DNA from 3 places in the Pseudarthrobacter woesei genome. Region 3 is predicted to be linked to each of the others. Evidence: riboswitches for the same ligand, from Rfam matches in the RefSeq annotation. Region 3 holds a riboswitch; each other region holds the start of a gene.
What was found. Region 3 has a riboswitch for cyclic di-AMP ahead of ACZYZE_RS07815 (M23 family metallopeptidase). Riboswitches for the same ligand answer to the same signal wherever they lie in the genome.

Region 1 (9,583 bases), on a different contig from region 3:
CAGACAAGCGAGCCGATCGCGGCTGCGGCGAGCGCCGGGGCCAGTGGCTCGAGCAGGACAGCCATCGGACCGGCGCGGTCGAACGCCAGGCGGAGGAGCACGAACAGCGCAACTCCGGCGCCGCCGAGGGTGAGGATTCCCGCGCCCAGTACGCCGACAAGGATGAGCGCCACGTTGGCGAGCCCGGTGCGCAGCCGCTGGCCGCCGTCGTGCTTCCAGTGCCACCACCAGACCAGCCCGCCGCCCGCGGCCCAGGCGAGCGACTGCAGCACCGACACCCACCAGGGCTCGCCCACGGCTGCCACCACCGTGGCTCCGCGCAGGGCCGCATCAAGCAGGGCCGACAGCGCCGTGACGGCGCCGCCGACGCCCAACACGAGCCCGTAGTAAGTACCGATCACCGTGGGAACGTCGGCGAGGTCGGCGGGACGTTTCCTGTCATGCCGCCACATCCAGCGGTGCCAGATCCAGATGGCGGCCCAGACCAGCCCGGTGGCCAGCGACAGCCGCCATTGCGGCGGTTGCCCGCCGATGAGCGTGGCGAGCGTGCTCAGCAGGTTGCTGGTGGCAATGATCAGGGACAACGCGCAGGCTCCGGCCAGGTACAGGCCCCAGCCGACGGAGGCACGCTCGGACTCGTCGCCGAGCCTGCGCCACACCGCCCACCACAGGACCGCGGCGAGGGGGCCGCCAATCAGGGCGAAGGCCAGCGAGCGCGCCAGCCCGGCGACGTCCCCCACAGCCAGCTCCGTGCCGGCAATCAGGAGCCGTCCCACCAGTCCGCTGAGCCCGACGGCGGCGATCACCACAAGTGCGAACAGCAGCGCGTACGTGATCAGACGCCGCACGGTGCGCTGCGCCGACCCCACGTCCGTGCCGGCGCTCATTGCTTCACCGCCTGGTTTGGGCACACCGTCAGCTGCCAGGGAGCGTTGTCGATGAGCCATTTGCCGCCGGACTTGACCAGATCGAAGCCACCGTCGACCTGGTACTCGGCGTTGCCGAACGGGCCGCCGCCCTCGGACACCGTGATCAGTACCTTCACATCGGCAGACTCCGCACGTTCGGTCGTCGCGACCAGGGTGACCCGGAGGTTGTCCACTGCCATCCGTTCCACGTTGACGCACGAGCTTCTGGCGGAGTCGCTCAGATATGCCGCAGCGGCGGTCTCGTCGCCGGCGATCACGGCGGCGGAATAGCGCTGGACCACACCGGCGGGAGTGCCTTCGTCCAGCGCCGCCGGCTCCCCGCGGGTGAACACAACAACCAGGGCCACGATTACCAGTACGGCGATCGCGGCCAGTATGGCGAGGAGGGTCCGGTCTTGCTTCCGCAGTGCCTGCTCCTGTGCTGCCGGCTCCGCAGGGGTGGCTGCCGGCGGCGGCTGCGGCTCGGGGTCTTTCGCCTCTGGGCTCATGCCGTCAGTATGGAGGAGCAACGGCACCCCGTCACGGTGTCTTTAGGCCTCATTCGGCGGCGGACGCACTCAGCGGTCCCGGCCGGTCCGGTTCCTCCGGCGTTTGACGTTACGGGCAATCAGCCACCCGACGACCGCGGCCACGGCCGCGTAGACGGCGTAGTTAAGGAAGCGCGAATACTCGTCGATGAGCCGGTACTGCGACCCGAGCAGGGCCCCCAGCCCGATCAGCAGACCGTTCCACAGGCTGCTCCCCGCGACAGTGAAAAGGCTGAAGGTCACAAGGTTCATCTTCTGGGCACCGGCCGGCAGCGAAATCAGGCTGCGAACGCCCGGTAATAGCCGGCCGAAGAACACCGCCGACCTTCCGTGGCGGCGGAACCAGCCGGCGGCCCGTTCGAAGTCCGCGCGGTCTACGAGGGGCAGCCGGGACAGCCAACGGATCGAACGATCCAGCCCCAGCCACGCTCCCAGCCAGTACAGGAGCAGCGCGCCCGTATACGCGCCCAGGATACTGGTGAAGTAGACGAGGACCAGGTTCATGGAACCCAGCCTGGCCAGGAAGCCTGCCAGCGGAAGGATCAGTTCGCTGGGAATCGGCGGGAATACCGTCTCGGCCAGGGTGAACAGCCCTACCCCCCACTCCCCCAGCGCATCGACGGCGCGGGCGGCGAACCCGACAACACCGGTGAGATCGTCAACCGGGCCGGGAGCCGTCACGACGGCAGCCGCCCTTCAGTATCCTTGACCACCGGCGCACGCTTCCCTTCCCTGCAGGCTTCGGTGGCCAGCCTAGCCGAACCGCTGCTACGGCAGGAGGCGAAGGCAGGCGCGCACTTCCCGTCGACGCGGCCGGAGGCAGGCACTACGCTCAACAAATGGGTATTCTGCGGAAAGTCCTCGGCGTCGTGGTCCTGGTCCTCATCGGACTGGTGGGCGCGGGACCGGCGGCACACGCGGTCCGGCCGGTCGACGTCGTTGTGGAGGACCGGGCGGGAGTGCTGGACCGAAACACCCTGCTGCCGGCGGTGCAGTCCATCGAGTTCTACCAGCCCACCAAGGTGGCCGTGTATACGTACAACGGCACCGCTGCGGACAACCTCAACGAGGAAGTCCTGCGCTTTGCCCGCGCCGAGCATCCCGATTGGATCAGCGCCGACGGGCAGAAGTGGGCGGACGGGCTGTTCATCTTCGCCCTCGACCCGGTGGGCCGGCATGTCGGAACCTATATGGGGGAAGACCGCAAGGTCTCCCCCGAACAGCGCGATGACATCCAGAACGCGTCCAAAGAACTCCTGCGCGATGCCCAGTGGACGGACGGCACCGTTGCCGGCATCCAGCGCGGCGCGGAACTGATCAACCAGCCCTGGTACCGGTCCACCGCCTTCCTCATCACGGCCTGGACGACGGCGTCTGTGGCTGTCGCCGGGGCTGCTACCTGGCTGATCGTCCGTTGGCGGACCCGGGTGGACAGCCGCAAGGCACTGGCCCGCGGGGATGCCAGCTACGCCAACGTCAGCATGGACCTGCAGGTCACCGAGCTCAATGCCGGCACCATCCCCGAAGCCTCGCGCTATGGCAGCACCGTCCTGGAGAAGCACCGCACCTTCATGGCGAAGTACAACACCGCCACCGGACTCTCCAACCAGGTGCACGCCCTGGCCGCCAGGGACCTGAGCCGGCGGCCCAACCTGAGAACGGTCCGGCAGTTCGCCGACGCCGCAGAGGAACTCGACGTCCTGGACGACGTCATCGCGGACACCAATGCCCTGCTCAACCGGGGCAGCTCATGGGCCCCGGCCTGGGACCGGCAGCTGGCACCCTTCCGCAACGACCTCGCCGCCCTCGAACAGATGCTCAGTAAGCGCCATGCCGAGGGCGACTCCGCGACGGCGGCCGCTCTCCGGTCCTTCCGGGATCAGAGCCACCGGGAACTCGAACGCTGGACGTCCGAGTTGTCGGACGGAACAATCACCCCCGAAACGGCCCTCGACCGGCTGCGGGACGCGCGCACCCACCTCTCCGAACTGCTGAAGAACCACGCCGACACCGTCATCGATGGCTTCGCGAAGAACGACAAGGAAGCCGCGCTGATGCGCAAGGAGATGGAGAGCGCCCAAGCCGGGACCAAGGCGAAGTACGGCCGCACCTACGAGCCCAGCATCCTGGGCACGGTCTACCCGTCCTACTACTTCTTTTCGGTTCCCACATTCAATTCCGGCTTTAACACAGGCGTCAGCAACGTCGGCAGCGCCCGTGGCGGGGGCGGCAGCACCACCGGCTACGGAAGCAGCGGCGGAAGCTTCTCCGGCTCCGGCAGTTCGTCCAGCTTCTAGGGCCGGGATTCCGGGCCGGGCCGTCAGGCTGTTGGGCGGGGTTCGACGACGAAGTCGCCGCCGGGAAACATGATTGTCTCGTGGCCGTCGTCGAACCTCACATGGTACGGCGGCGACCCGTCGGATCCCCTGACCTCCAGGATTTCACCGTGCCGGTCCGAGGATTCGACCGTTGTGCCCCGGATGATGATGCGGTCTCCTTGTGCTGCTTTCATGGCGTTCACCTCCCTTCTTCAGCGTACGGTTCTCGGCCCCTCGGGGGAACGGCCGTCAGAAGAGTCCGGCCGCAATCGTTTTGGTCAGCTGGTGGATGACCCGGGTTCGGGCCGCCATGTCGGACGTATCCCGGCCCAGCGTGTAGACGACGAAGACATAGGCCCGCTCCCCCTGCACCAGGATGCTCGCGTCATGCAGGTTGCCAAAGAGCAGGCCGTATTTGTGGTAAACGGTGATGCCCGCGGGGACGGCGGCCGGGACCAGCGATTCATAGTTGGTGTGCTGCAGGTAGGACAGCAACTGTCCCGTGTTCGCCGCGTTGAGCAACTGGCCGGTGTACAGCCGGTACAGCGTCCGCGCCGTCTCGGCGGGCGTCAGGGTGTTGAGCGTGCGGTCGTAGGTGATCCCGATTGACGCCGCATAGTCGGTCAATCCCCTAGCGCCAACGGCGGCCATGATCAGCGCCCACGATTCGTTGTTGCTCTGCTGGACCATCTGCCGGATCTGGACGCCGGCCGTTGATACCCCCATCCGGGCTGCAAGGGAGGCCTTGCCGGTTTCCACCAGATGGTAGTAGGCCGAGGCGGCGAGGATCTTCGCCGTGCTGGCGGCGACGAACTTTGCCTTCACCCCGTAGTCATGCACCACACCGTCGGTCACATCAATCAGGGCCACGCCCACCTGGTAGCGGCTGTTGGCTGTGATGACGGCATTGATCTGGGCGTCGAGTTTCGGACTGATGGACAGCACCGCAACGGCCGGGACGACGGCGTCCGGCGGCGGCGCCGTCGTCGGCGGCACTTGCGACGGCGGTACTTGCGACGGCGGTACAGCTGAAAGCACGTCGGATGGCGGCAGCCCGGACGCCGGAGGAACCGTGTGTTCCCCGCCGGCCGTTCCCGGGGAATTGGGAGCGGCGGACACGGACGCCCCGGCAGGTGCAACGGCGTCGGCGGGCACCCTGGCCTGGATTGCAATGCAGAAGGAGGTCGCCGAAACCAGGGCGAGTGCGGCGGCGGCCGCCGTCAGGCGATGCCGGCGGATCCGGCCCAACGGTTCCGGCAGGCGCCAGCCGGACCGACGGGTGGCAACATGCGTGTGGCGGCCGCTGCTGTAGTGGCGGCCGGGCCCCCAATTTTCCATCGGGCCTCATCCCCGGCACAGCGAAGGGCTGGGGTGGGCTGTCGCCTCGTACACGTTCGCAGGCATGCTGATCCTCCGTGGGCTAGAACCGCGGTAGGGGCTTCAAAGTTTCTGAATTCTGCTCTGCGGGGGCTCCGAGCGCAAGAGTTTTCGCTTTGGAAAACCTTGGGTCAGGCGCCCAGATCGCGGCGCCGGGAGCGCAACTAGCGCTCGGTGAAGGCTGCGGCCGCTGCGGCAGGCCCAGATTGTCGGCGATTTCTGTCCAGTGCCGGCCGCAGGAACCCTCCCGGGGCGGGAGTCAGCGCACCGTAAGCTGCAGGCCCAGCACGTTGCTCACGGCTATCACGGCCCGCAGCGAGGGGTTTCCGGTGGCGGTCTCGATCGCCCGGACGGTTCGTACCGAGGTGCCGGCCAGATGGGCCAGGTTTTCCTGCGTGATGCCGGCGTCCTTGCGGGCGCTGCGGATGCTCGCTGCAATCGACGCCACGTCACGCATGGCTCCTCCCCTCCGGCAGGATACTGCCGGTGGCGGCAGTCCAGTTCGTTCATCGTGGCCCAGATTCCGCGCTTCGGCAAGATGCTGCCGGTATGGCATGCGGGCGGTGCGGCCTGATTCGGCTCAATGCTGCCGCCCGGCGCCGGACGGCCTCGCCGGTTCTGACCCTGCCTCTGGTCCGGGCCCCGGCGTACGCTGGAGCGATAACCCACAGCCAGATGAAGGAGCCCCGCGATGCGCAAGGTCATTCTGATGATGCAGATATCCCTGGACGGATTCATCGAGGGCCCGGAGCAGGACCTGAGCTGGCACATGGTCGACGAGGAACTGCACCATCACTTCAATGATCAGCTCCGGACCATGGGCGCCTTTCTGGACGGCCGCGTCACCTATGAGTTGATGGCCGGGTTCTGGCCGACGGCGGACCAGGACCCCTCGAGCACTGCACCGGAGATCGACTTCGCCCGGATCTGGCGGGACATGCCCAAGATCGTCTATTCCAGGACCCTGGCGAAGGCCGGCTGGAATACCGCGGTGGTGCGGGACGTCGTCGTTGAGGACGTCGTGAAGCTGAAGGAAGAGTCCGGCGGGGACCTCGCGCTTGGCGGGGCCGAAATCGCGGCGGCCTTCCGGCGGCTCGGCCTGATCGATGAGTACCGGATCTACGTCCACCCGGTCCTGATCGGACGCGGCAAGCCCTTGTTTCAGGAGACGGATACGCTGACAAAGCTCCGGCTGCTGGAGACGCGCGTCTTCGGCAACGGCGTGGTGCTGCTGCGGTACGCGGGCTGACCGGCCGGACCGGCTGGCGGGCTGGCCCGGGCACGCGAAAGGCCGGTTGATCCGCGGCCCCCAAGGCAACCGATCAACCGGCCTTCTGCACGCTGCTGGCGGGTGCTGCTAGCCGGCGCGGACGAAGGTCACGGGGCCGGTGGCGGTGAGCCAGGACAGCGGGTGAACCACTGTCTGGTTCTTGCCGTTCATCCCGCTGCTGAGCACCTGACCGTTGCCGACGTAAATTCCGATGTGCCCGGACTGAACTACCATGTCGCCCGGCTGGGGATCGCCGACTACGCTGCCGTAGTTCATGAACTGCATCGGGCCGAGGTCGCCGACGGGGATTCCGGCTGCGCCAAGGGCCTTCTCGACCAAGGCGGTGCAATCCTGTGTTATGCCCAGTTGGCCGTAAGCGGCGGAGACCATAGTGGCATTTACGCCGCCGGCCGCCGGGGCTGCGGCGGGAGCGGCGGCAGCGACCGGCGCTGCCTGGACCTTCACCGCGGCCTTGGCGGCTGCCGGGGCCGCTGCCGGCGCCTTGGCGGCCGGGGCTGCTACGGGCTTGGGCTGTTCGATCACCGGGGCCGGGGCGGTAGCCACGGCCGGGCGCTCGAAGGTGATCTGGACTGCGGAATCCGCAAGGACCGGTGCACCCACCTGGCCCTTGACATCGACGGACGACGCCGGTGCGGAGTCGCGCTGGACGGGGGCCTCGGCGGCGTTGGCGGCCATGGCACTGCTGAGCACCAGGCCGGAGGCCGCGGCGATCACTGCAGCCTGGCGGCCGAAGATGCCTGCCTTGGCGGACAGGATTGCGGAACGGCGTTTGCTGCGAAGGTCGGCGCGCTTAGGCGCAAGGGTATTGCTGGAAGTCATAAAGGTAGCCTCTCCCAATGCCTGCGAGGTGAGCTGTCGGATTCGGATGGAAGGCACCCGGCCGCACTCTGGCCCTAACTTCGGACTGTGCGGCTTCACCCCAAGACCCCTGGCGAACAGCGGGTCAAAAGTGGTTTCCCCGTCTCTGCCGGACGTTGCTGCGAGTTGTCCCCCGGGCCGCGGCAGAGTTAGGCAATCGGCTGGGGGGCGCCTGTTTCGAAGCAACAGGCACCTAACAACGGTAACGGTATGATCACGGAATGTCACATTGAGGTAACGGAGGAGGTGGTCGCGGGCGGTCTTTTGCACCCGCTGGACCCGGCCCCCGGCATAGGATGATGCCATCAGCGTTCCCCCGAGGCGGAGGCCCGAAATGAACAGCCGCGAAGTCACCAGCCACTGCGTCGCCATCTGCCAGCTAAGCAACCAGCCTCGGGAGGACTTCAGCGTCAATACCGAGCTGCTGGTCCTGGAAAGCGGGGAAGTGCATGTGTCCACGTGGGATGCTGAGCCCCGCGACGGCGGCTTTGACGTCTTCGTCCTGAATGACCGCGTTGACGCTGCGGGCTTTATGGTGGTCACCGACTGGGAGTTCCTGGACGGCAAGGCCTACGCTGTAGTGGAGCGCCGCCCGGCCGCGTAGGCACGTCGCTGCGAATCGGCCCATCAGTACTCCAGTTCGGGCCGGTGCCTCGCCATGTCGGCGACCACCAGGGAGACCGCCTCTGTGGCGATCGCCGCGCCGTCGTCGTCCAACCGGCTGAGCCCGGGTGGCTCTGCCAGCACCGAGCGGGCGCGGCGGACGAATCGGGCCCAGTCCCCCGTACCGGACCGGAGCGCACGCAGCGGGGACAGCAGTGCGGCACGGCGCAACCAGTGGTCGGGATCCCGCACCCAGCGGTCCAGGACGCTGTCCGCGCGCACCCCGCCCACGACGTCGAGCCCCGCGATCATGGGACCGACGACGTCGATGGCGAGCGGATCGACGAGCCCGCGCAATTGCGCCTCGCGGATGAAGCGCTCGATCCGGGTCAGGTCCGTGTTGGTCAGCAGGCGGACGCTGGACTGCAGGAGCACGACGGCGGCGAGGCGGCGCTCGAAGACGGGTACCTCCCACAACTCCGAGCTGAGGGCAGTGATGTCATCGTGCGTCAGTTCCGGGTGGCGGCGGAGGGCGTCGCGGACGGTTCCGCGCACCGCTCCGACCGAGGCGCCGTAGTACTGCAGCTCGGTGCCCTTCGACGCGGTGCCGAGCCGAGCCTGCGTGTCCTCCGCACGGCTCCATGACGACTCGCGCTGCAGCGCAAGGTCCATGAATTCGCCGGCGTCGCTCATTGGTTCATTCTTTCGCACTCTCTGGATGGGCCTTCGGTAACTCCCGGAGCAGCTTCTGAACGAATAGCTCGCCGAAGGCGGCGGGGTCAGCGGTCAGGCCGCCGGCGTAGGCCTATCCCGGACGGGTCACTAGTATGAGGCATGGCCGCGGCAAAAAGAGGTTCAGAGTTGATCAGGCACGTAACCGTTGTCCTGCTCAGCCTCTCTCTATTCGCTACGTCCTGCGCCGCTGGGGAGCCCTCAGCCCCGGGAGATGACGCTGCCCGGCCATCCCCGCGTGAGGCGACGCCTGAAACGCCGGTTTCAAACTCATCAGTCAGTCCTGAAACCTCCCCAGCGGACGGAGCCATCTCCCATACGGCCAGCGCATTGAGTCGGGAGCTTGCCGGGGATGATCGGTTGGCCTCGGTCGAAGTGCTGGAGGGGAGCCGAATTGTCGTTCACTGGCACGGTCTGGTGGACTCGAAGCTACGGGACCTAATGGCCCGGTTCCCGAACATTGACATTACAGTCGAGGCAGCCCTCTGTTCGCCGGGGAAACTTGGCGATTATGGCAGCGAGCTGTTGGCGTCAGACCCTGCTGTGAACATCGTCGCCGTATCGCCTGATGGGTCGCACCTGAGGCTTACACTCGATGAATTGGTCGAGGCCAATGCGGACGTTGCCGGCCTGGAGCGTAAGTACTCAGAGGCAGTAGGTTGCCCGGTCAAAGTCGAATTCGGGGACGTTGCCCCAGCCGATGGTTGATCTGCCCGCGACAGCATCCGTCGAGGGGTCCGTCGTTGCGTGGCTCAATGACCAGGCCGGCCCCTGCTCAACGTCGGGAGCTCCGCCGAACCTCAATTCCGCAACGTCGCTAAATTGTCGCAGGTGCCCGATAGCCTGTTTCCATGGACGGCATTCAGGAGCCCGACGTGGCTCCTTCGGCGGCAGGCAGTGTGACGGTCACGGACGTGGCCCGCTCTCTGGCCGCTGTCCGCCCCTGCC
Region 2 (9,583 bases), on a different contig from region 3:
CCCTGCAGGCGGACCTCCCGGACCATCCCATCCTGGACCGCGGCCGGATCATCGGGCTCTGGCAGTACGAGCCGGGCAAGGAACGGATCGTGCCCTGGCTGTTCCACACCACCACTCCGGCGGTGACCCGGCGGATCGCCCAGGTGGAGGCCTGGATCCGGGAGGACCTGGCCGACTTCCGCGCCTTCAGCCTCGATTCACCGGCCACCCGGCAGCAACGGATCGACGCGCTGGCGGCATCCGCTGCAGCATCCGCGGGACACTAGCGCGCCGGCCAGGCGAATCAGGTGCAGAGGGGAGCGGCGATGTCCACGGTTCAGCTGCCGCGGTGCCCGGCGAAGAAGTCGTGCAGCAGCGCCGCGCATTCCTGTTCCCGGACCCCGGCATACACTTCCACCCAGTGGTTGAGCCGCCGTTCGCGGAGGACGTCGAACACCGAGCCGGCCGCCCCGGCCTTCTCATCCCACGCGCCGAACACCACCCGCGGAATGCGGGCCAGCACCACCGCCCCGGCGCACATGGCACAGGGCTCCAGCGTCACCACCAGGGTGCAGTCCGCCAGCCGCCAGCCGTCACCGGGCTTGCCGTCCGCTGCCCGCCGCTCCTGCAGCCGGGCTGCGGCCTGGCGGATTGCCACCATCTCGGCGTGCGCCGTCGGGTCCCCGAGCGCTTCGCGTTCGTTGCGCCCGGAGCCGAGCACCGCGCCGTCGGGCCCGATCACGACGGCGCCGATCGGCACATCCGCCGTGGCCAGCGCAGCCCGCGCCTCGGCGAGGGCAAGGCCCATCCACTCTGCATGGCGGGGCTCCGGGGAAGTCATTGCTCAATGATAGTTTCGAGGAAAGGGCAGCTGTGAAAAGCAAAGCATTGGGGAGACGGCCGTGAAGACCTTTGCAGAACGTTGGGGCAAATGGGTGGTCCCCTACGCTGCCCTGTGGCTCACCCTGGTGATCGGCGGCATCGTCGTCGTGGCGCTGGCATTGCTGGGCGCCGAAGTGTATGACAACGTGGTGGACGAGGCCGGACTGGCGAACCTGGACGAACCGGCCCTGGCCCTCGCCGAGGACCTGCGCACGCCGGAGTTGAACTCGGCCGTCACAGGTTTCACCAATATTGGCGGAAGCATCGGCATGCCGATCCTGGCGGGCATCCTCACCGCCTGGCTCACCTGGCTGAACCGCACCTGGCGGCCGATCATCCTGGTCTGCGGTGCCGCTGCGGTGTCCATCACGGCCACGACGTTCGGGAAGAACCTGTTCGGCCGGGCCCGCCCGGATTTCGTCCACGCCGTGCCGCCGTACGAAACGTCCCCGTCCTTCCCCAGCGGGCACGCCCTCAACTCCACCGTGGTCATCGGTGTGCTGGTCTATCTGACCTGCCTCCAGCTGAAGAAAACCTCGGCCCGCGCCGCGGTGATCGCCGCCGGTGTGATCTTCATCGTGGCGATGGGCCTGAGCCGGGTTTTCCTGGGGCATCACTGGATGACGGATGTGATCGCCGCGTGGCTTCTCGGACTTGCCTGGCTGGGCATTGTGATCCTGGCCCACCGGCTGTTCCATGCGCTGCGGCACCGCGAGCATGCAGGCCCGGCGCCGACCTTTGACCACCCGGCGCACCTCCGGGACGGACGCCCCGACGGCGCCGGCACCGGCCGCGCGAACGGCGTCGACGGCGGCCCCGCCACCCTTGCTGCCGGGAGCGAAGGCACCACTACGGACGACGTCGGCGCCCGCGGCCCCACGGGCGGGTCAACAGCCGCCGGGTGATAGTTTTGACCCATGCGCATTCTCGTTGTGGACCACCCGCTGGTCGCCCATAAGCTCACCGTTCTGCGGGACAAGAACACCCCTTCCCCGGTCTTCCGGCAGCTCACCGAGGAACTCGTCACGCTCCTCGCCTACGAGGCGACCCGCGAAGTCCGTACCGAGCCGGTGACCATAGAGACTCCGGTCAGCACCACGATCGGCACCGCCTTCACCAAGCCCACCCCGCTGGTGGTCCCCATCCTGCGCGCCGGGCTCGGCATGCTCGAGGGTATGACCAAGCTGGTCCCCACCGCCGAGGTGGGCTTCCTGGGCATGGCACGGGATGAAGAAACCCTGGACATCATCACCTACGCCGAGCGCCTCCCCGAGAACCTCACGGACCGCCAGATCTTCGTCCTGGACCCGATGCTGGCCACGGGCGGCACACTGCGCGAGGCCATTAAGTTCCTCTTCAAGCGCGGCGCCTCCGACGTCACCTGCATCTGCCTGCTGGCCGCCCCGGAGGGTCTGGCCAAGCTGGAAGAAGAACTTGCCGACGCCAACGTGACCATCGTCCTGGCCTCCATCGACGAGAAGCTCAACGAAAAGTCCTACATCGTGCCGGGTCTGGGCGACGCCGGCGACCGCCTCTACGGCGTGGCCGGCTAGGCCCGCCGCCGTCGAAACTGACGCCGGCGGCCTAGGGTTCCGGAAAATACGGGCCGGGACTAGCCTGGCCCCCATGGACTGGAAACTTGAACTTGTGTTTGTCCCCGTGTCCGATGTGGACCGCGCCAAGGATTTCTACGTCAACAAGGTGGGCTTCAACGCCGACTTCGACGAGCGGCCCATGGACGGTATCCGGTTCGTCCAGCTGACCCCGCCGGGCTCCGGCTGCTCGATCGCCATGGGAGAAGGCATCACCGACGCGCCGCCAGGCACCGCCTCCACACTTCAGCTCGTGGTCAGTGACATTCACGCCGCGCACAAGCAGCTCAAGGACAACGGTGTGGACGTCAGCGACGTCGATGTCCAGTCCTGGGGGCACTTCGTCTATTTTGCCGATCCAGACGGCAACAAATGGGCGGTGCAGTACCTCCCCAACCGTCCGAACGGCTAGCGGCCATTTCGTTAGTTCGTCGGGCGTTTGGATCCAAGGGGCGGGTTGGCCGGGCTCAGGGGACATGCCCCGCTCTGGGGCCAGCGGGCGGACATGTTCCGGTTGTGCCCGGTCCCGGGTGAGGGGACTGGGCATGTCCTCCCGCGGAGCAGCCCGGTTCCCCGCCGTCGGACACACCAACGCGTGGACGGACATGCCGCGCGCGCCCGTACCGTGACGGTCCTTCCCAGTTGCTTCGGCGCCGGAAGCCAAAAGTGCGCGGGAATCCGGGCTTTTCTCGGGCCGGCAGGCGGCATTGCGGCGGGCAACTGGGAAGGAGCGCGGCCGCTGGCACGGGGACATATTCCGGTTATGACCTGTCCCGGGTGCGAGGAATGGGCATGTCCCCCCGGCGCGAAAGGGTTTTGGCCCGGCCCAAGCCCCCCGACGAACTAGCGAAAATGCCCACGAGTGGCGCCCTCGGGACCGTGGTTCCGGCGACCCATTCCCTGACAGGCAGGCGGGAGGCCCCGGATCCAGCGGATCCGGGGCCTCCCTATTGGCCGTGCTCTATGCTGCCTGTGCTGCCTAGTACCAGTTGTTGGCGTAGTGGAAGTTCAGCGCGCCGCAGGGTGAGCCGTAGCGCTCCTTGACGTAGTTCAGGCCCCAGTTGATCTGGGTCCGGTAATTCGTCCGGTAATCCGCGCCCGCGCTGGCCATCTTCTCGGCCGGCAGGGACTGGACCACACCGTAGGCCCCGCTGCTGGGGTTGGTGGCGGTGGTCTTCCAGTCGGATTCCTTGGTCCACAGCTTCTGCAGGCACTGCATCTCGTTGGCAGCCCAGCCGTACGCTCCCAGCTGCGCGGCGGCGTAGGCCTGCGCGCCGGCAGGGTCGTCGACGGCAACCGGCTTGGCCGGTGCCGGTGCCGGTTCAGGAACCGGTGCGGGAGCCACGGCCGCCGCGGCCGCCGGGGCTTCGGCGGGCTTCACTTCGGCGGCCTGGGGTGCGATGCCGGCGGTGCCGGGCAGGGCCGACTGCGAATCGACGCGGACCCTTTCGAAGTCAAGGTGCGTCAGCGGGTCCGCGGTGGTGGCCGACGCCTCGCTGGAGTTGCCGGCGTTGGCGTTGCGGTTGGCAGTCTCGGCGGCCTGCCCGGCGGCCCCCACCCCTACGAGCACGGCGCAGGTGGCGGCAACGAGGGCAGCGCGGCGGCCGGTGGATCCGAGGCCAGCGGTGAACCGGGACAGGGCTGATGCGGGTCGGGTTTCCTCGGCGCGGTGGCGCGATGCCGTTGGGCGGGTTGCCCGGTTAGCGCTCTCGTGGCGCGTTGGTGCCTTGAAGTCAGTCATGATCGCCTCTCAACGCCTGCGGAGTTAGCTGTCGGGTTCGGATGCGATATCCGGCCGCACGGAACCTCACGTGTCGGCTTCACCCCAAGGGTGCAAAGATGCAGAATGCCCGGGAACTCTGGGTTCCCCGCCTCTGCCTGGTCGAGCGGAATCCGGGAAGCGGCAGAGTTTGGCGTCCGTCCAGATATGCGGCCCCAGTGGTGGCCGCACCCTAAAAACGGTACAGGAGCCGGACGCTTAAGTCACATTTCGGTAACGAGAAGCACGACGGCGGTGCGTCGGCTTGCGCTCCCCGATTGGCTCCGCTCTCCGTTTCGGTGGGCTAGGCCGGCGGCGGTCCGGCGGGAAGCAGTACGGCGAATTCCGTGCGGCCCGGCCGGGAGGTGACTTCGACGGTCCCGCCGTGGGCCGCCACGATCGACTGCACAATGGAAAGGCCCAGCCCGCTGGTCCCCTCGGCAGTGGGAACCGCCGCCGTCGGCACCCCCGGTCTGCCGGGCGCCGCGACGCTGGCATGTGCCGCCGTCGTCACTGCCTGATTCTTGCGGGCGGCGTCGGCCCGGGCGAAGCGCGAGAAGATCCTGCCGACGAACTCGGGGTCGATCCCGCTGCCGTTGTCCGTCACCGTCACTACGGCGCCCCCGTCGGCGGACCGCACCACCGCGGTGATCACTGTCGTGCCGGGCCCGGCGTGCTTGCGCGCGTTGGACAGCAGATTGGCCAGAACCTGGTGGAGCGCGGTCGCGTCGCCGCGGACCACCACCGGTTCCTCCGGGAGCTCCAGCTGCCAGACATGGCCCGGGGCCATGACCTTCTCGTCGCTGACCGCCTCGATCGCCAGCTGGGTGAGGTCGACGTCGCTGAACTTGAGCGGACGGCCCTCGTCCAGGCGTGCCAGCAGCAGCAGGTCTTCCACCAGCGTGGTCATCCGCTCGGACTGGCTCTGCACCCGGGCCAGGGACTTCTCCCCGTCCGGGGTGAAGTGTTCGGTCATCCGCATCAGCTCGGTGTAGCCGCGGATGGCGGTCAGCGGGGTGCGCAGCTCGTGCGAGGCATCGGCCACAAACTGGCGCACCTTCATTTCGCTCTGCTGCCGCGATTCGAGGGCATTGGAGACGTTGTCCAGCATCTGGTTCAGTGCGTAGCCAACACTTCCCACTTCCGTGCCGGGATGCGCCGCCGACGCCGGAACCCGCACCGCGAGAGCCACCTCGCCGGCGTCGAGCGGGAGGCGGGCGACCTTGGTGGCCACTTCGGAGAGCTGTTCGAGCGGCTTCATGGTGCGGCGGATTAGGGCCGTGCCGGCGAGGCCGATCAGGACGAGGCCGCCGGCGGAGACCACCACCATGGTCCACACGAGCGAGCCCAGGGTGTTCTGCTTCTCGGCGAGCGGCAGCCCGGTGACAATGACGTCGCCGTAGGGGGCCCGGGCGGCAGTGAGCCGGTAGGCGCCGGCGGAGAGAGTGCGGTCAACGGGGCCGCCGGTGGGGGTGAGCGCCACGAGGATCTCAATGTCCTCGGCGGAGAGGGATTTGCGGCTGGCGTCGTCGGCGAGGAAGGCGGCGCTGCTGACGGCGCCGTTGAGGATCCGCGCATTCAGGGTGCCGACGCCCTGGCCCCGGGCTTCGAGCGGATCCCGCCGGCCGTCCCCGTTCCCGGGTCCGGGGCGGCCAAATTCCCGGGCCCGTTCGGACGCCTGCTCGAGCTGCGAGTCCAGTTGTTTCGTCAGGAACAGGTCCATTGAGGCATAGCTGAACACCCCGACGGCACCGCAGATCGCCACAAGCAGGCCCATGGCGACCAGGACCAGCCGGGTGCGCAGATGCCAGGTGGACGGGTTGCGCCAGCTTCGCCCGGAAGCGCCTGTCCTATCGGCGCCTGTCCTGTTGGTGCGTGTTGGCACGGATCACTCAGCCGGCTTCAGGACATAGCCGGCGCCGCGGACGGTATGGATCATGGGCGGGTGGTTGGCGTCGACCTTCTTGCGGAGGTAGGAAATGTACAGTTCGACGATGTTTGCCTGGCCACCGAAATCGTAGTCCCAGACCCGGTCCAGGATCTGGGCTTTGCTGATGACGCGTTTGGGGTTCTCCATGAGGTAGCGCAGGAGTTCGAACTGCGTCGCCGTGAGGTGCAGTTCCTCTCCGGCCCGCGTGACGTCCCGGGTGTCGATGTTGAGGACGAGGTCCCCGACCACGAGCTCGGCAGTGTCCATCGCTGCCACGCCGGAGCGCTGGACCAGGCGGTGCAGCCGCAGCAGCACCTCCTCCATGCTAAAAGGCTTGGTGACATAGTCGTCGCCGCCGGCAGCGAGGCCGGTGATCCGGTCCTGGACGTCGTCCTTGGCAGTAAGGAAAAGGGCGGGGACTTCCGGGGCGAAGGCGCGGATCCGGCCGAGCAGCTCAACGCCGTCGAACCCGGGAAGCATAACGTCGAGCACCAGTACGTCGGGGCGGAACTCCCTGGCGAGCTTGACCGCTTCGGGGCCGTCGGCCGCAGTGGCGACCGCCCAGCCTGCCATCCGCAGGCCCATGCTCATGAGCTCGGAGAGGCTGGGTTCGTCGTCGACGACGAGGGCGCGGATGGGTGAGCCGTCCGGATGCGAGAGTTGGGGGAGGTTGTTGGTCATGGAGTGCGAGGTGGCCATGGGACAACTCTCCGTTCTGCCGGTTAGGCGCGGCTTTGGGGATCCTGTGCGGCACCTGTGAATCCCAGCCTAGCGAGCTGGACGTGGCCGCGGCATCGGAGCGAACAGTGGGAGCCAACTGCCGCCGTGGACAATTGTGGCCCGCGACACCCGGCCGCCAGGCCTTTTGGTGCCCGGCGGGTGACCACTCTGTGGGACGGTGGACTTTGGATGATCAGTAGGCAAACGGTTTTGCCGAATTGCCCTACCGTGAATCGTTTCGGGAAATAGTCCCTATGTGGCGAAGAATCTTCGGCCATACCCGCTGGAATGCGCCCAGTGTGCATAACACTTGTTATTTGATTGGCAAAGCAGAATTGTGATCTGCACTACATTTCTGCTTTTTGTCTCACAATGTGGACGCCGGGATCCATTGTTACTTGCAAGTTCGCATTGTTACGTTGCACACTTCAATTGTGAACAAGAACTCAACAGCACCTGCAGCCGCAGCTTCCCGGTTCAGCGCACCCGCTGATTCCGAGATGCGCTGTTGTCGAATGCACGCCTAACTTTTACACCCCCGAGAGTTTCTAGGCATTCGCCCCCAGCCCAGCGTCGGGCGCCCCTCCCCACTTTTCATTGCGGGGAAAAATAGCATTCGAGCCGCGATGACGGCCATTCACATTGAGGTAGCAATCCATGTCAGTTGCATCCGGATACGTCCATATCTCCGTCCGTAACGCCAGCAAGGCCGGCCAGGCCTCCGGCATCCGCCAGGGCTTCGGCGGCCGCCCGTCGTTCCCCACCGGATCCGGCAACAGCTTCCCGGCCCCGGGCTACGCGGCGCAGGGCTACAACCCGAACTCCTATGGACAGCTCCGCGCCGTCCCGGCCGCCCCCGCGACGGCGCCCACTCCCGTGATTGCCCCGGGCAACGGTAGCCCGGTCCGCCCCGCCCCGGCCGACAACGTTGCCCGCGGCTTTGTGCTCTACATGGGCATTGACGAAGAGACTGCGGCGGCTGCCGGCACATCGATTGCCAAGCTTGCCCAGGAGATCCGCACCTATGCCCAGTCCCTGGTTGCCGGTGCCGAAAGCTACGCCGCCGTCGCCGTTGCACCGGCCAGCGCCCCGGGTTCCGCGCTCGACGTCGTCCGTTCCACCTTCGGGGACCCCACCGTTGGCGCCCGGCAGCGCGCCGAGTCGGCCCGCCTGCAGCAGCCGCAGGATCCGCGTCCCTCCGGCGTCCTGATCGACCTTGCCCGCCGCGAGGTCCACCTCGACGGCGAATCCCTGAACCTCACGTTCAAGGAATTCGAGCTCCTGAATTACCTCGTGGAGAACGGCACCCGCACCGTGGGCCGGGACGAGCTGCTCGAGGGCCTGTGGCGCAACGCCGAAGAGGTGCCCAATGAGCGCACCATCGACGTCCACATTCGCCGCCTGCGCTCCAAGCTCGGACGCCTCGCCAATACCGTGCGGACGGTGCGCGGCCAGGGGTACCGGTTCTATGAGCACCCCGAGGTGGTTGTCTGGGCCGCTCCGGAATACTCGATCTAGGCTTTTTGGTCCACACAAAGCGCCCGTTCCCTGTTGCAGGGGGCGGGCGCTTCGCTTTCCCCGCCTCGGGTTCCACGCGCCCAGCGTGGCATTTGCCGTGCCTTAGCGTTCGCTGGCTCCCTTGACCTCGCAAGCTCGGACAAGGAATCCGGCCAGCTCTCTTCCTCCTTCGTTCCTCAGTCGGCGATGCGGCACTACGCAAAACGCCACGCTGCGCGCTTTCGGGATGTGCCGCTAAGCTTCAGCTCCCTCGCTGGCCGGCACGTGGCTTTTGTGCGCCACCGGCTGAGGAGCATGTGCCTTCGCGGCTGTTGGGCGGCTGCTGGACTCTGTTGTGTTTCGGGAGTGCGGCGTAGGCTCGGAGCGTTGATCCGACTATTGGGAGGAACCATGTCTGTTGCACGTATTACTACCCTGAGCGCCAACTCCAAGACCTCGTTCGACGCTGCCATCAAGGAAGGAGTCGACCGGGCAAACAAGACACTGCGCAATGTGACCGGCGCGTGGGTCAAGGAACAGAAGGTTGAAATCAACGACGGCGCAGTGGTTGCCTGGCACGTCGTGCTGGAAGTGACCTTTATCCTCGATGACTGACTAGCCTCCGTGGGCTGTGCGCTGGGGGATCAGCCTCCGCATTAGGATTGACCCATGAGCGCGCATCACATCAAACGGCTGGTGATCATGCGCCACGCCAAGGCAGACTGGCCAGGCGGCGTCGCGGATCACGACCGTCCGCTGGAAGAACGCGGCCACCGGGATGCGCCGCTGGCCGGAAAATGGTTGCTCAGGCATGATGTGATCCCCGACTTCATCCTGTGCTCCAGTGCCTTGCGGACCCGCCAGACCTGCACCTGGGTGTGCAGCGAACTGGGTGACAAAGCCCCGACGCCGAAACTTGAGGACGGGCTCTACGCCAGCTCGGCACTGCGGATGCTGGCCGTCATCAACCATGTCCCGGACACCGTAACCACCCTCATGGTGATCTCCCATATGCCCGGCGTGCAGGATCTCGCCATGCATCTGGCCTCCCGTGATTCCAACCATGATGCCTACATGGACGCAGCCACCCGGTACCCCACCAGCGGGCTGACCGTGATGGAGACCGAGAAGTCCTGGGCCGAGCTGGACGGCCAGGACGCCCGGCTCACGCATTTCAAGGTTCCCCGCGCCAAGTAGCCGGCTTCACGGCGCTACCGGGTGCCC
Region 3 (9,583 bases):
CAGCGGCCGCTCCGGGGGCAGTTTCCCCGTCGGCGCCGGCCGGTTCGATGTCCTCGAGGGCGGCGAGCCATTCGGCGTAACTGTCCCCGATCTTGACCTCGTCGGTGCAGATGCCGCCGAGCATGTCCACGACGCCGGCCAGTTGCGGGCCGAAGGTGTCGCGCACCTCCCCGGGCTCCGGGAGGCCCGAGGCCACGACCTCGGAGCCGGTGAGTACAAGCCGGACCACCGCCTTGCCAAGCACGGGCAGGGTGTCGTGGCCGGCCAGGGCAGCTAGGGCAAGATGGGCGGGGTTAAGGATGGTGCCGCCGCCGATGAGCAGGTCACCGGCGGCCGCTTCCTCGGCGGCCTTGCGGATGTGTTCGCCGTTTCGCGGCTCCCCGGGCTTGGCGGCGCCGCCGGTCTGCAGCACCGGGAGCCCGTCCTCGTCCCCGCGGATGCTGCCGCTTTCACTGCGCAGCACGGCCTTCGCGCCGGCCGGGATCAGCCCGCCCGTGACGATGGGGCTTGCCTGGTGCGGAGCCAGCCGCTGGCCGGGTTCCGCAAGGATCCAGGGCCCGCTGCCGTTGACCGCCCAGCCGTCCATCGCCGAGGAAGGATAGTGGGGCATGTCATGGAGCGCCGCCACGTCCGCCGCCAGGGTGCGTCCCAGCGCGCTGCGAAGCGGCACGGGAGCGGCAGGAATGGGAGAAGCGCAGTCGAACGCGAACTGCCGGGCTTCCTGCCAGGTGTGGGCGAGGTGCCGGTGCGGCATTTCCGGTCCGGGCTCCGCCGGTCCGGGCTCCGCCGGTCCGGCAGGGCCGTCTGGGCTTTGGCCGACCCCGCCTGCCGCCCTGCCGTGAGGGGGTGCAGTTCTCATGCCCCGGAAGCTTCGCTAGCCTCGTAGTCCTTGGCCAGCTTCCGGGCCACGGCCATGGCGGCCTGCATGGAGACAGCATCGGTGGCCTGGCCGGAGCCGGCGGCCAGGCCCGCGGCAAAGCCGGCAATGAAGGTGGTAAGTGGGGCGGCGGGGCGCACTATGGAGTGTGCTGCGACACCCGCGAGAGCCAGGACCTCGTTGACGTCCACCTCGACGTCCTCCAGTTCCAGGGCCTGGAGCAGGGCACGGCACCAGTCTTCCAGCGTTTCATCCTGGCTCTTCACCGTTTGCCTCCAAGGTTGGGTTCAGCTGCGGGGCTCCGGACCCGTTGCCCGGATCGTGGCCGTGAACCAGGCCGGATACCCCAAGTGCGGAGGCATCGTCCCACGTATCCACGTCATCCGTGGCCCCGGAGGGGACAGTAACTTCCCGCACATCAAGACTAGCAAGAAGGGCAAATACTGAGGCGTTTGTGAGCACGCCACGGCGCCCAGCTTCGTCCACGCACCGTTGTAGCGCAGTTGTGCCATATAAGCCGACAAGGGGTTGCCTCCGCCCGTCCGCAAGCGCCATGACCCCGTCGCCCTGGGGCTCAGCCTCCGGCGCGGACGGGCCGGAACGCCGGGTGGTTCCGGCGGCTTCGAAGAGCACACGCAGCGCGGCATCCACCCGCGGCATGTCGCAGGCCAGGACAAGGGTCAGCGGCGGTGCCGCAACACCCCCACTCCCACTCCCACTCCCACTCCCACTCCCACTCCCAGCATGGTGCAGTTGGAGCGCTGAGAGTCCAGCCGCGATGGCGGCGGCGGGTCCGGCGAACGGCGGGTCCTCGCGGCAGCTCAGCACACCACGGGGAAGCGTTCCGGGGTCCGGGCCGACAACGACGACTGTCCCGGCGTCCCGCGCGGCCTGCAGCGCACGCGCCAGGAGGGTGGCGCCGTGGTACACCAGCCCGGCCTTGGGCACGCCACCCAGGCGGGAGGAGCGCCCGCCGGCGAGAATGACAGCATCGAATTCCACCGGCCAAGCCTAGCGCGGCCCAGGCACGTTCACCCGGGAGCGGCGGGCCGGGTCAGGCAGCAGATTCCGGCAACAGGAACGGGTCCCAGGCCGGCGTCGGCTTTTCCAGTTCTTTGATCTGCCAGATCGCGCCTTTCGGCGGCCCCGGGAGGAAGCTGAGTTTCCAGCCCATCTCGGCCGGCGTGTGGTCACCCTTGGTGTTGTTGCACCGCAGGCAGGCGGCGACGAGGTTTTCCCACGAATCAGCTCCGCCCCTGGATTTGGGGTGGACATGGTCGATGGTGTGGGCAGCTTTACCGCAGTAGGCGCAGCGCTGTCCGTCCCTGCGGAGCACGCCACGGCGGCTGACAGCCGTCCTGGTGTTGTACCGGGGCCTGATGTAGCGATTCAGCAGAATCACCGACGGCCGGCCGAGGATGTCCGTTGGCCCGACGACGGGATCGTCGCCTTCGGCCACGACACTGGCTTTTCCAGTCAGCACAAGAACGAGCGCCCGGCGGAAGGTCACTACCGCCAGCGGTTCATATCCAGCATTCAGAACGAGAGTGCGCATCCGCATACCTCTTCACGGCCGCACCCGCCAGGGGCACGAGGGCCGGCTGCCCTGTGCATGGTCGGGCTATGGATCGACACCACAAGAGTAAACACGCGAGTGCCGGATCACCGAATTTTTTTCGCCGGAGGATACCCGTGTCGGCTGAAATTCATCCCGCGGCAACACAAAGGACCCCTGCCGCAGGGGCAGGGGTCCTTGGTGTTGCTGGCAGTTGGTCTCTTAGCCGCCGACGCGGATGAAGACCGGGCCGGAGCCGACGTTGACGCTTTGCAGAGAGGTGGTTCCGCCGTTCCAGCCGCCGTGGACGGCCATGCCGTTGCCGACGTATACAGCGATGTGGGCCATACCCGCGCCACCGTTCTGGTAGTAGGCGAGGTCACCCGGCTGCGCTTCAGCGGCGCTCACGGTGCGGCCGAGGGACAGGTACCCTGCCGGCCAGCCGTGGTAGTTGATGCCGGCAGCGGCCAGTGCGTTCGTGGCCAGTGCGGTGCAGTCCTGCGCAACGCCGAGCTGGGCGTAGGCAGCAGCCGCGATCGTGGAGCCCTTGCCGCTGGCAACGCCAGCGGCAGCCGGTGCGGCAACAGCCGCGGTGGCGCCGACCTTGGTGCTGGCGGTCTTGGCAGCGGTCGCAGCTTCCTGGACCTTGACGACCGGCTTCGGGGCCTCGACGACGGGAGCCGGGGTGGTGGTGACTGCCGGCTTCTCGTAGGAGATCGCAATCGTGGAAGCAGCCGAGATGGTTGCCGGAGATGCCGACTGGACTTCGAGCGTGGAAGCGGAGGTGGATTCGCGCTGAACATTGGCCTCAGCAGCGTTGGCTGCGATACCGCTGGTCAGAACCAAACCGGAAGCGGCAGCGATAACTGCAGCCTGGCGGCCCATGCCGCCGGCGTTGTCGCCGACAGCCTTGGCAATGACAGCCAGCGAGTTGGTCTTGGTGACCTCGGCGCGGTGCCGTGCGATTGCACGAGTAGTCATTAAGTTCTCTCTTTCGTGATCCTTGGAAAGCGCTTTTTGGGCGCAGTCTGAGGACGCTCCGGCATCTTGGGGGTACGCCGGATCGCCCCGAATGGGTTACTTAGCGAAGGGTGTAATGCGAAGACGCGCCAAAAACGGGAACTGCATGCAGGTGCTTGGCCTGCGGGCCGGACTCAGCAGAGATTGAGACGGCGGTGTGGGATCCATTCCGGGCGCCGGCAAGGGCAGCACGAACGTTGGATTCCAGCGGGCTCGTAAGAGCCGCGCAAGCGCGGTGAAGCGCAGCATTGTGGCGTGAAGACACGAAAAGTAGCCTCTCCCAATGCCTGCGAGGTGAGCTGTCGGATTCGGATGGGAGTCACCCGGCCGCGCCGCTTCCTGGGAAGCTTTGCGACTTAACCCCAAGGTCTTCTTTCGAAGACCAAAATTGGTTCCCCCGCCCCTGCCAGACGATGTAATGCGAACGGACCTTGAGCGGTGGCAGAGCTAGGCAATCCACTCAAGAGCGCCAACTTCGGAAAAGTTGGCGTACCTCATACGGTACAGCAGTTGGGATTCAATGTCACATTCAGATCACGGCGTGTCACAGGAATGCGAGAGTGACCCATCGGCTTGGCTTAGAGCCAGCCGGTGGGGTCCACGACTTCGCCGTTGACCATGACCTCGAAGTGGAGGTGGCAGCCGGTGGAGGCGCCGGTGGTCCCGCTCATCGCCAGGACATCGCCGCGGGAGACCTGCTGGCCGACGCGGACGCTTGAGGAGGACAAGTGGTTATAGGTGGTCTCCAGGCCGTTGCCGTGGTCGATCACCACACGGTTGCCGCCGCCGTAGGGGTGCCATCCAGCGAACGTGACGGTGCCGCTGGCGGCAGCGTGGACTGCTGTTCCGCACTGGGCCGCAAAGTCCTGGCCGCGGTGGAACTCGCCGGAACCGCCGGTTATGGGGCTGACGCGCAGCCCGAAGGCTGAAACGGTGTCCATCCGATCCAGTGGTGCACCAAGGCTTCCCGAAGAGGCGGCACGCGTGATGGTGCCGGCGGCCTGGGCGCTCAGCAGTTGCTTGAGCTTGCCGTCCGGATCACCCTGGGTGGTGACGGCGGTGCGGTTGAAGTCGATCTTGGCGGCGGCAGCGGCAGTAACATCCGGCTGGGCGGCGGCGGAGACTGATCCGGCGGGCGAACCGGCGTTGGTGGCCGTGACCGGACCGGTCGCGGGGACCGTGACTGTCAGGATCAGACCCGTGGCGGCCAGGGCAATGCCGGCCTTCTGCCCAACACCGCTGGCGGCGGCGAAGTCGGTGACCTGCCGGAACGGGCTGCGGCGGCCGCGGCGTTCATCGCGGTGCGCGTCGCGTGGGCGGTCGGCCAATGAGGCGGCGGTCGGACGCGGCTCCGGAGCGGGGCCGGTCGCACGGCGGCGGCCCCTGGCGGTCTGGGTGGTCAAGAACGGTTCCTCTCTGGATAGCCTGCGAAGTTAGCTGTCGGATTCGGGTCAGAGAGATCAAAGACCCGGTCCGCCGTAGCAAGCACCCAGACACAGAGGCATCCAAAAAAAGTCCCTCACTGGAGTGTGCTTGCCGCTGACGGACTTCACCCCAAGGCTGTGTTGAAACAGCCGGAAGTGGTTCCCCCGCCCCTGCCAGAAGGTGACTCTGCGACTGATCCGCTGGCAGAGCTCGGCTTCGGATCAGATAACGCTTTGGTATCGGTACTAGTCATCAACTATAGGCGATTAAGCCGCCCGGTGATAAATCCGTTATCGGCAGTAGTGCACAACTTGTGGGTCATCCCACAAGTGATGGCTGAAGTGGGGTTAACCGACCGTAACAAAAACATGGGCGGCGACCTCGGGCGGCAGCTCGAGGGCCCCCTCGATATCCGGCACTCGGACCGAGATATATTCGCCGACGCGCTCCAGCGAGACTCGGGCACCGGGACGGATCCCGCCCTCGTCGAGCTGGACAAGCAGTTCCGGCTCCACCTGGATGGGCTCGGCAAGCCGGTTGACCGTGATCCGGGAATCGGCTCCGTAGCCGGCCATGGCTTCGAGCAGGTTCACGACACCGACCGGGTGCGGCGGGGACGGCGGGCCTCCGAGTTCGGCGAGGCCAGGAATCGGGTTGCCGTACGGGGAAACGGTCGGGTGGTTGAGCAGTTCGAAGATCCGCCGCTCCACGCGTTCGCTCATCACGTGTTCCCAGCGGCAGGCTTCCTCGTGGACGTAGGCCCAATCGAGGCCTATCACGTCGGCCAGGAGGCGTTCGGCCAGACGGTGCTTGCGCATGACTTCAATGGCACGTTTCCGGCCGGTTTCGGTCAGCTCAAGGTGCCGGTCGCCGGAAACAACCACCAGACCATCGCGTTCCATGCGTCCGATGGTCTGGGAAACAGTGGGCCCGGAGTGGCGGAGCCGCTCGGCGATGCGCGCGCGGAGGGCGACGATGTTTTCTTCTTCAAGCTCCAGAATGGTCCGAAGATACATCTCCGTAGTATCGATCAGATCCGTCATTCAGCTCAGCTCCTCGAGCGCTGTCCTTGCGTCATTCCCACGTACCGCGTGCAGGATGAGCCCTGGCGAGCTCGGCCGTACGCTCGCAGGACAGCCTAGCCTATTTTGAATTTGTCCGGATAATTTCGCGGCGCCCCACGGTACCCCGGCAACGTTTTCAATGACCGGACTATGTCGGGCTCCTTTCCCGCCAGTCCGGCGCAGTCAGGCAGAATGAAAGTAGGCTCCGTTGCAGCCACCCCGCCGGGCCAGCTCCGGAGCCACACTTTGTACCAGCGCTTTGTACCAGATCAAAAATTGGAGCCACTGTGAGCGACACCAGCATCACGATCCCCGCAAACCTCCTGCCCAGGGACGGCCGGTTCGGCGCCGGACCGTCCAAGGTCCGTCCGGAACAGATGGATGCCCTCGCCGCGTCGACGAAGCTGCTGGGTACGTCCCACCGCCAGGCGCCGGTCAAGGGCCTCGTTGGCTCTGTGCGTAATGGCCTCAGCCAGTTTTTCCGCGCCCCCGAAGGCTATGAGGTCATCCTCGGCGTCGGCGGTTCCACGGCGTTCTGGGACATTGCCAGCTTCGGCCTCGTGGAGAACAAGGCACAGCACCTGTCCTTCGGCGAGTTCGGCTCGAAGTTCGCTTCGGCCACGAACAAGGCACCGTTCCTCGCGGAATCCTCCATCATCAAGTCCGAGCCGGGCACGCGTCCGGAGGCCAAGGCGGAGGCCGGCGTCGACGTGTACGCGTGGCCCCAGAACGAGACCTCGACCGGCGTTGCCGCCCCGGTCAGGCGTGTGGCCGGTTCCGACGAAGGTTCCCTTGTGCTGGTCGATGCCACGTCCGCGGCCGGCGGCCTGGCCGTGGATGTGGCCGAGGCGGATGTCTACTACTTCGCCCCGCAGAAGAACTTCGCGTCCGACGGCGGCCTGTGGCTTGGCCTGTTTTCTCCGGCAGCGCTGGAGCGTGCGGCCCGGATCAAGGCCGGCGGCCGCTGGATCCCGGACTTCCTGGACCTCCAGACGGCGATTGATAACTCGCGGCTGAACCAGACCTACAACACCCCGGCCCTGGCCACGCTGGTCACGCTGGACGCCCAGGTGCAGTGGCTCAACGCAAGCGGCGGACTGGACTTCGCCTCGGCGCGCACGGCGGATTCGGCCGGACGGATCTACCGCTGGGCCGAGGCCTCGGAGTACGCCACTCCCTTTGTGGCGAAGGCTGAGGACCGCTCCAACGTGATCGCGACGATCGACTTCGACGACTCCATCGACGCCGCGGCGATCGCCAAGGTGCTGCGCGCCAACGGCATCGTGGACACCGAGCCGTACCGCAAGCTGGGACGCAACCAGTTGCGTATTGCCACGTTCGTGGCGATCGAGCCGGACGATGTGTCGGCACTGCTGGAGTGCATCGACTTCGTCGTGGGCGAGCTGAAGAAGTAATCTTCCGGCTCGACAAAACGCAGCACGCAGCACACTGACCGCTGACGCGTCAGGGATCGACGGCGTCGTCCGGGTCTGTTTCCCGGGCGGCGCCGTTCGCGTGACCGCCGGAACCGCCGGCACCGCGCCCGGATTCGACGTGGAAGTAGTGCAGCCCGCGGGCCCTGCGGTCGAAGCGGATCCGCAGCCGCTTCGCCCGGATGATCCATAGCAGCCCGATCAGCGCGGCGACCAGGCCGGAGGCCGCCGCGACGCTCATGGACCAGCGGGGGCCGGCGACGTTCGCGATCCAGCCCACCAGCGGCGCCCCGATGGGTGTGCCGCCCATGAAGATCGCCATGTAGAGCGCCATCACCCGGCCGCGCATCACAGGGTCCGTGGTCGTCTGTACGTAGCTGTTTGCGCTGGTCATCATGGTGATCGCAAAGAGGCCCACGGGGACCAGCGCGACGCCGAACCAGAAGTAGCTGGGCGCGAGGGCGGCGATGCCCGAGGTCACGCCGAACGCCCCGGCAGCCCCGAAGATGACCCGCAGCCGGGGCTTCTTCCGGCCGGCCGCCAGCAGCGCCCCGGTCACGGAGCCGATGGCCATGATCGAGTTCATCAGCCCGAAGGCTCCGGCGTCGAGGCCGAATTCCGTTCCGACCATGGCCGCGATGAACAGCACGAAGTTCAGCCCCAGGGTTCCCACGATGAAGACCGCTACGAGCACCACCACGATGTCCGGCCGGTACCGCACATAGCGCAGCCCTTCCCGGATCCGGCCCTTGCCCGCGGCGGCCTTCGGCAACTGGCGGAGCGAGGCCCTGGGGATCTTCCACAGGCTCAGCAGCAGCGCCACGAAGGTGAGGGTGTTGATCAGGAAGACCCAGCCGGGGCCGACTGCCACCGTCAGGAGGCCGGCCACCGCGGGGCCGATCATCCTGGCCACATTGAAGGAGGCGCTGTTGAGGGCCACCGCGTTGGGCAGGTAGTCGTCGCGGACCAGCTCGGAGACGAAGGTTTGGCGCACCGGGGCATCGAGGGCCGACACGACGCCGAGCAGCAGGGCGAAGCCGTAGACATGCCAGAGCTGCGCGGCACCGGAGAGCACCAGGATGCCCAGGCCCGCGCTCAGAAGCGCCATCGCGGACTGCGTTCCGACCAGCAGCTGTTTGCGGTTGAAACGGTCGGCCATAAGCCCCGCCACCGGAGCCAGGAAGAGTTGAGGCCCAAGCTGCAGTGCCATCGTGATGCCCATGGCGCCCGCGTCGTGCTCGGTCAGGCGGTCAAAGACCAGCCAGTCCTGGGCAGTGCGCTGCATCCAGGTGCCGATATTGGAGATGATCGCCCCGATGAACCAGATCCGGTAGTTCAGGACGTGCAGGGACTTGAAGGTGGACATCATGCCCGGCCTCCACAGCTCGTCTCCCCTGCCGGTTCCAACCCCTAGTCGAGCTTGTCTGAGGCCGCTTCGCCGGACGCCTCGTCGTTCGAGGCGTCGACTTCCACGTCGTCGGCGTCGTACTCGTCGCCGGCGCCGTCGGCGTTGCCGTCCGCGTCATCAGAGTCGTCTTCGGGGGCGGTGTCGTCCTCCTCGAAACCGTCCCCTACCGAGGAGTCGGCCCCTGCCGGGGCGTCCTCCGCGGCAGGCTCGCCGACAGCCTGGTCCTGGCTTTCGGAAGCGGCGACTTCGGCCCCTGCCTCGTCTCCCTGTTCGTCCCCGGGGCGCACACGTTCGGCCCACGGGACCCACTCGGGCGCCAGGATCGAGTCGTCGGAGGGCAGGAGGCCCAGCTCGTCGACCGTGACGGCCTTGGACCGCGAGTTGCGGGTGAGCACGGCATACCACCGCCAGCCCCCGTAGCCGGCCAGCTTCGATTCGAAGAGGTGGGTTACCAGACGGTCACCCTCACTCTTGGCGCCCAGGTGCGGGCCGATCTGCTCGGCCGCGGCGATGCCTTCCACCGCGGTGCGGGCGACGTCGACGGCGGCGGCCAGGACGGCGTCGGGCTTGCCGGTGCGCCAGGCAGGAACCCCGGCGCGCGGCTTGGACCCCGCCGCTTTGGCTCCGGCTGCACTTGACCCGGCGGTTTTGGATCCGGCGATTTTGGATCCGGCGGTGCCGGAGGCTTCGGGCGCGTTGTGTTCAGGTTCCGGAGTCATCGCCGAGCCTATGCGTCCAGCTCGTCGGCAACCTTACGCAGGGCGACGGCGATCGCCTTACCCTTGTTGCCTTCCGGGTATT

Region 1: linked by a shared signal. The riboswitch ahead of ACZYZE_RS18230 (NlpC/P60 family protein) and the one ahead of ACZYZE_RS07815 (M23 family metallopeptidase) in region 3 are both predicted to bind cyclic di-AMP.
Region 2: linked by a shared signal. The riboswitch ahead of ACZYZE_RS02990 (aggregation-promoting factor C-terminal-like domain-containing protein) and the one ahead of ACZYZE_RS07815 (M23 family metallopeptidase) in region 3 are both predicted to bind cyclic di-AMP.

The regions. Positions count from the first base shown of each region.
Region 1 is NZ_JBVAYU010000021.1:94-9,676, reverse strand. Features, by position in the region: gene ACZYZE_RS18270 (DUF5671 domain-containing protein) at 1-887, opposite strand, end outside; gene ACZYZE_RS18265 (LpqB family beta-propeller domain-containing protein) at 884-1,417, opposite strand; gene ACZYZE_RS18260 (DedA family protein) at 1,487-2,137, opposite strand; gene ACZYZE_RS18255 (DUF5129 domain-containing protein) at 2,296-3,753, shown strand; gene ACZYZE_RS18250 (DUF1918 domain-containing protein) at 3,777-3,968, opposite strand; gene ACZYZE_RS18245 (serine hydrolase) at 4,024-5,112, opposite strand; gene ACZYZE_RS18240 (helix-turn-helix transcriptional regulator) at 5,411-5,608, opposite strand; gene ACZYZE_RS18235 (dihydrofolate reductase family protein) at 5,843-6,400, shown strand; gene ACZYZE_RS18230 (NlpC/P60 family protein) at 6,509-7,261, opposite strand; cyclic di-AMP (ydaO/yuaA leader) riboswitch at 7,266-7,466, opposite strand; gene ACZYZE_RS18225 (hypothetical protein) at 7,635-7,904, shown strand; gene ACZYZE_RS18220 (DNA alkylation repair protein) at 7,928-8,596, opposite strand; partial or broken gene ACZYZE_RS18215 (HNH endonuclease) at 9,487-9,583, shown strand, end outside.
Region 2 is NZ_JBVAYU010000001.1:616,383-625,965, forward strand. Features, by position in the region: gene ACZYZE_RS02965 (DNA glycosylase AlkZ-like family protein) at 1-266, shown strand, start outside; gene ACZYZE_RS02970 (nucleoside deaminase) at 317-820, opposite strand; gene ACZYZE_RS02975 (phosphatase PAP2 family protein) at 882-1,766, shown strand; gene upp (uracil phosphoribosyltransferase) at 1,779-2,414, shown strand; gene ACZYZE_RS02985 (glyoxalase superfamily protein) at 2,488-2,865, shown strand; gene ACZYZE_RS02990 (aggregation-promoting factor C-terminal-like domain-containing protein) at 3,433-4,194, opposite strand; cyclic di-AMP (ydaO/yuaA leader) riboswitch at 4,193-4,352, opposite strand; gene ACZYZE_RS02995 (HAMP domain-containing sensor histidine kinase) at 4,517-5,989, opposite strand; gene ACZYZE_RS03000 (response regulator transcription factor) at 6,101-6,841, opposite strand; gene ACZYZE_RS03005 (winged helix-turn-helix domain-containing protein) at 7,520-8,380, shown strand; gene ACZYZE_RS03010 (dodecin family protein) at 8,771-8,974, shown strand; gene ACZYZE_RS03015 (SixA phosphatase family protein) at 9,029-9,556, shown strand.
Region 3 is NZ_JBVAYU010000004.1:74,546-84,128, reverse strand. Features, by position in the region: gene ACZYZE_RS07840 (molybdopterin molybdotransferase MoeA) at 1-754, opposite strand, end outside; gene ACZYZE_RS07835 (DUF6457 domain-containing protein) at 856-1,143, opposite strand; gene mobA (molybdenum cofactor guanylyltransferase) at 1,127-1,807, opposite strand; gene ACZYZE_RS07825 (HNH endonuclease) at 1,932-2,432, opposite strand; gene ACZYZE_RS07820 (NlpC/P60 family protein) at 2,655-3,413, opposite strand; cyclic di-AMP (ydaO/yuaA leader) riboswitch at 3,723-3,892, opposite strand; gene ACZYZE_RS07815 (M23 family metallopeptidase) at 4,031-4,855, opposite strand; cyclic di-AMP (ydaO/yuaA leader) riboswitch at 4,860-5,073, opposite strand; gene ACZYZE_RS07810 (iron-dependent transcriptional repressor DtxR) at 5,225-5,920, opposite strand; gene serC (phosphoserine transaminase) at 6,229-7,356, shown strand; gene ACZYZE_RS07800 (MFS transporter) at 7,406-8,740, opposite strand; gene ACZYZE_RS07795 (DUF3027 domain-containing protein) at 8,785-9,501, opposite strand; gene ACZYZE_RS07790 (cold-shock protein) at 9,510-9,583, opposite strand, start outside.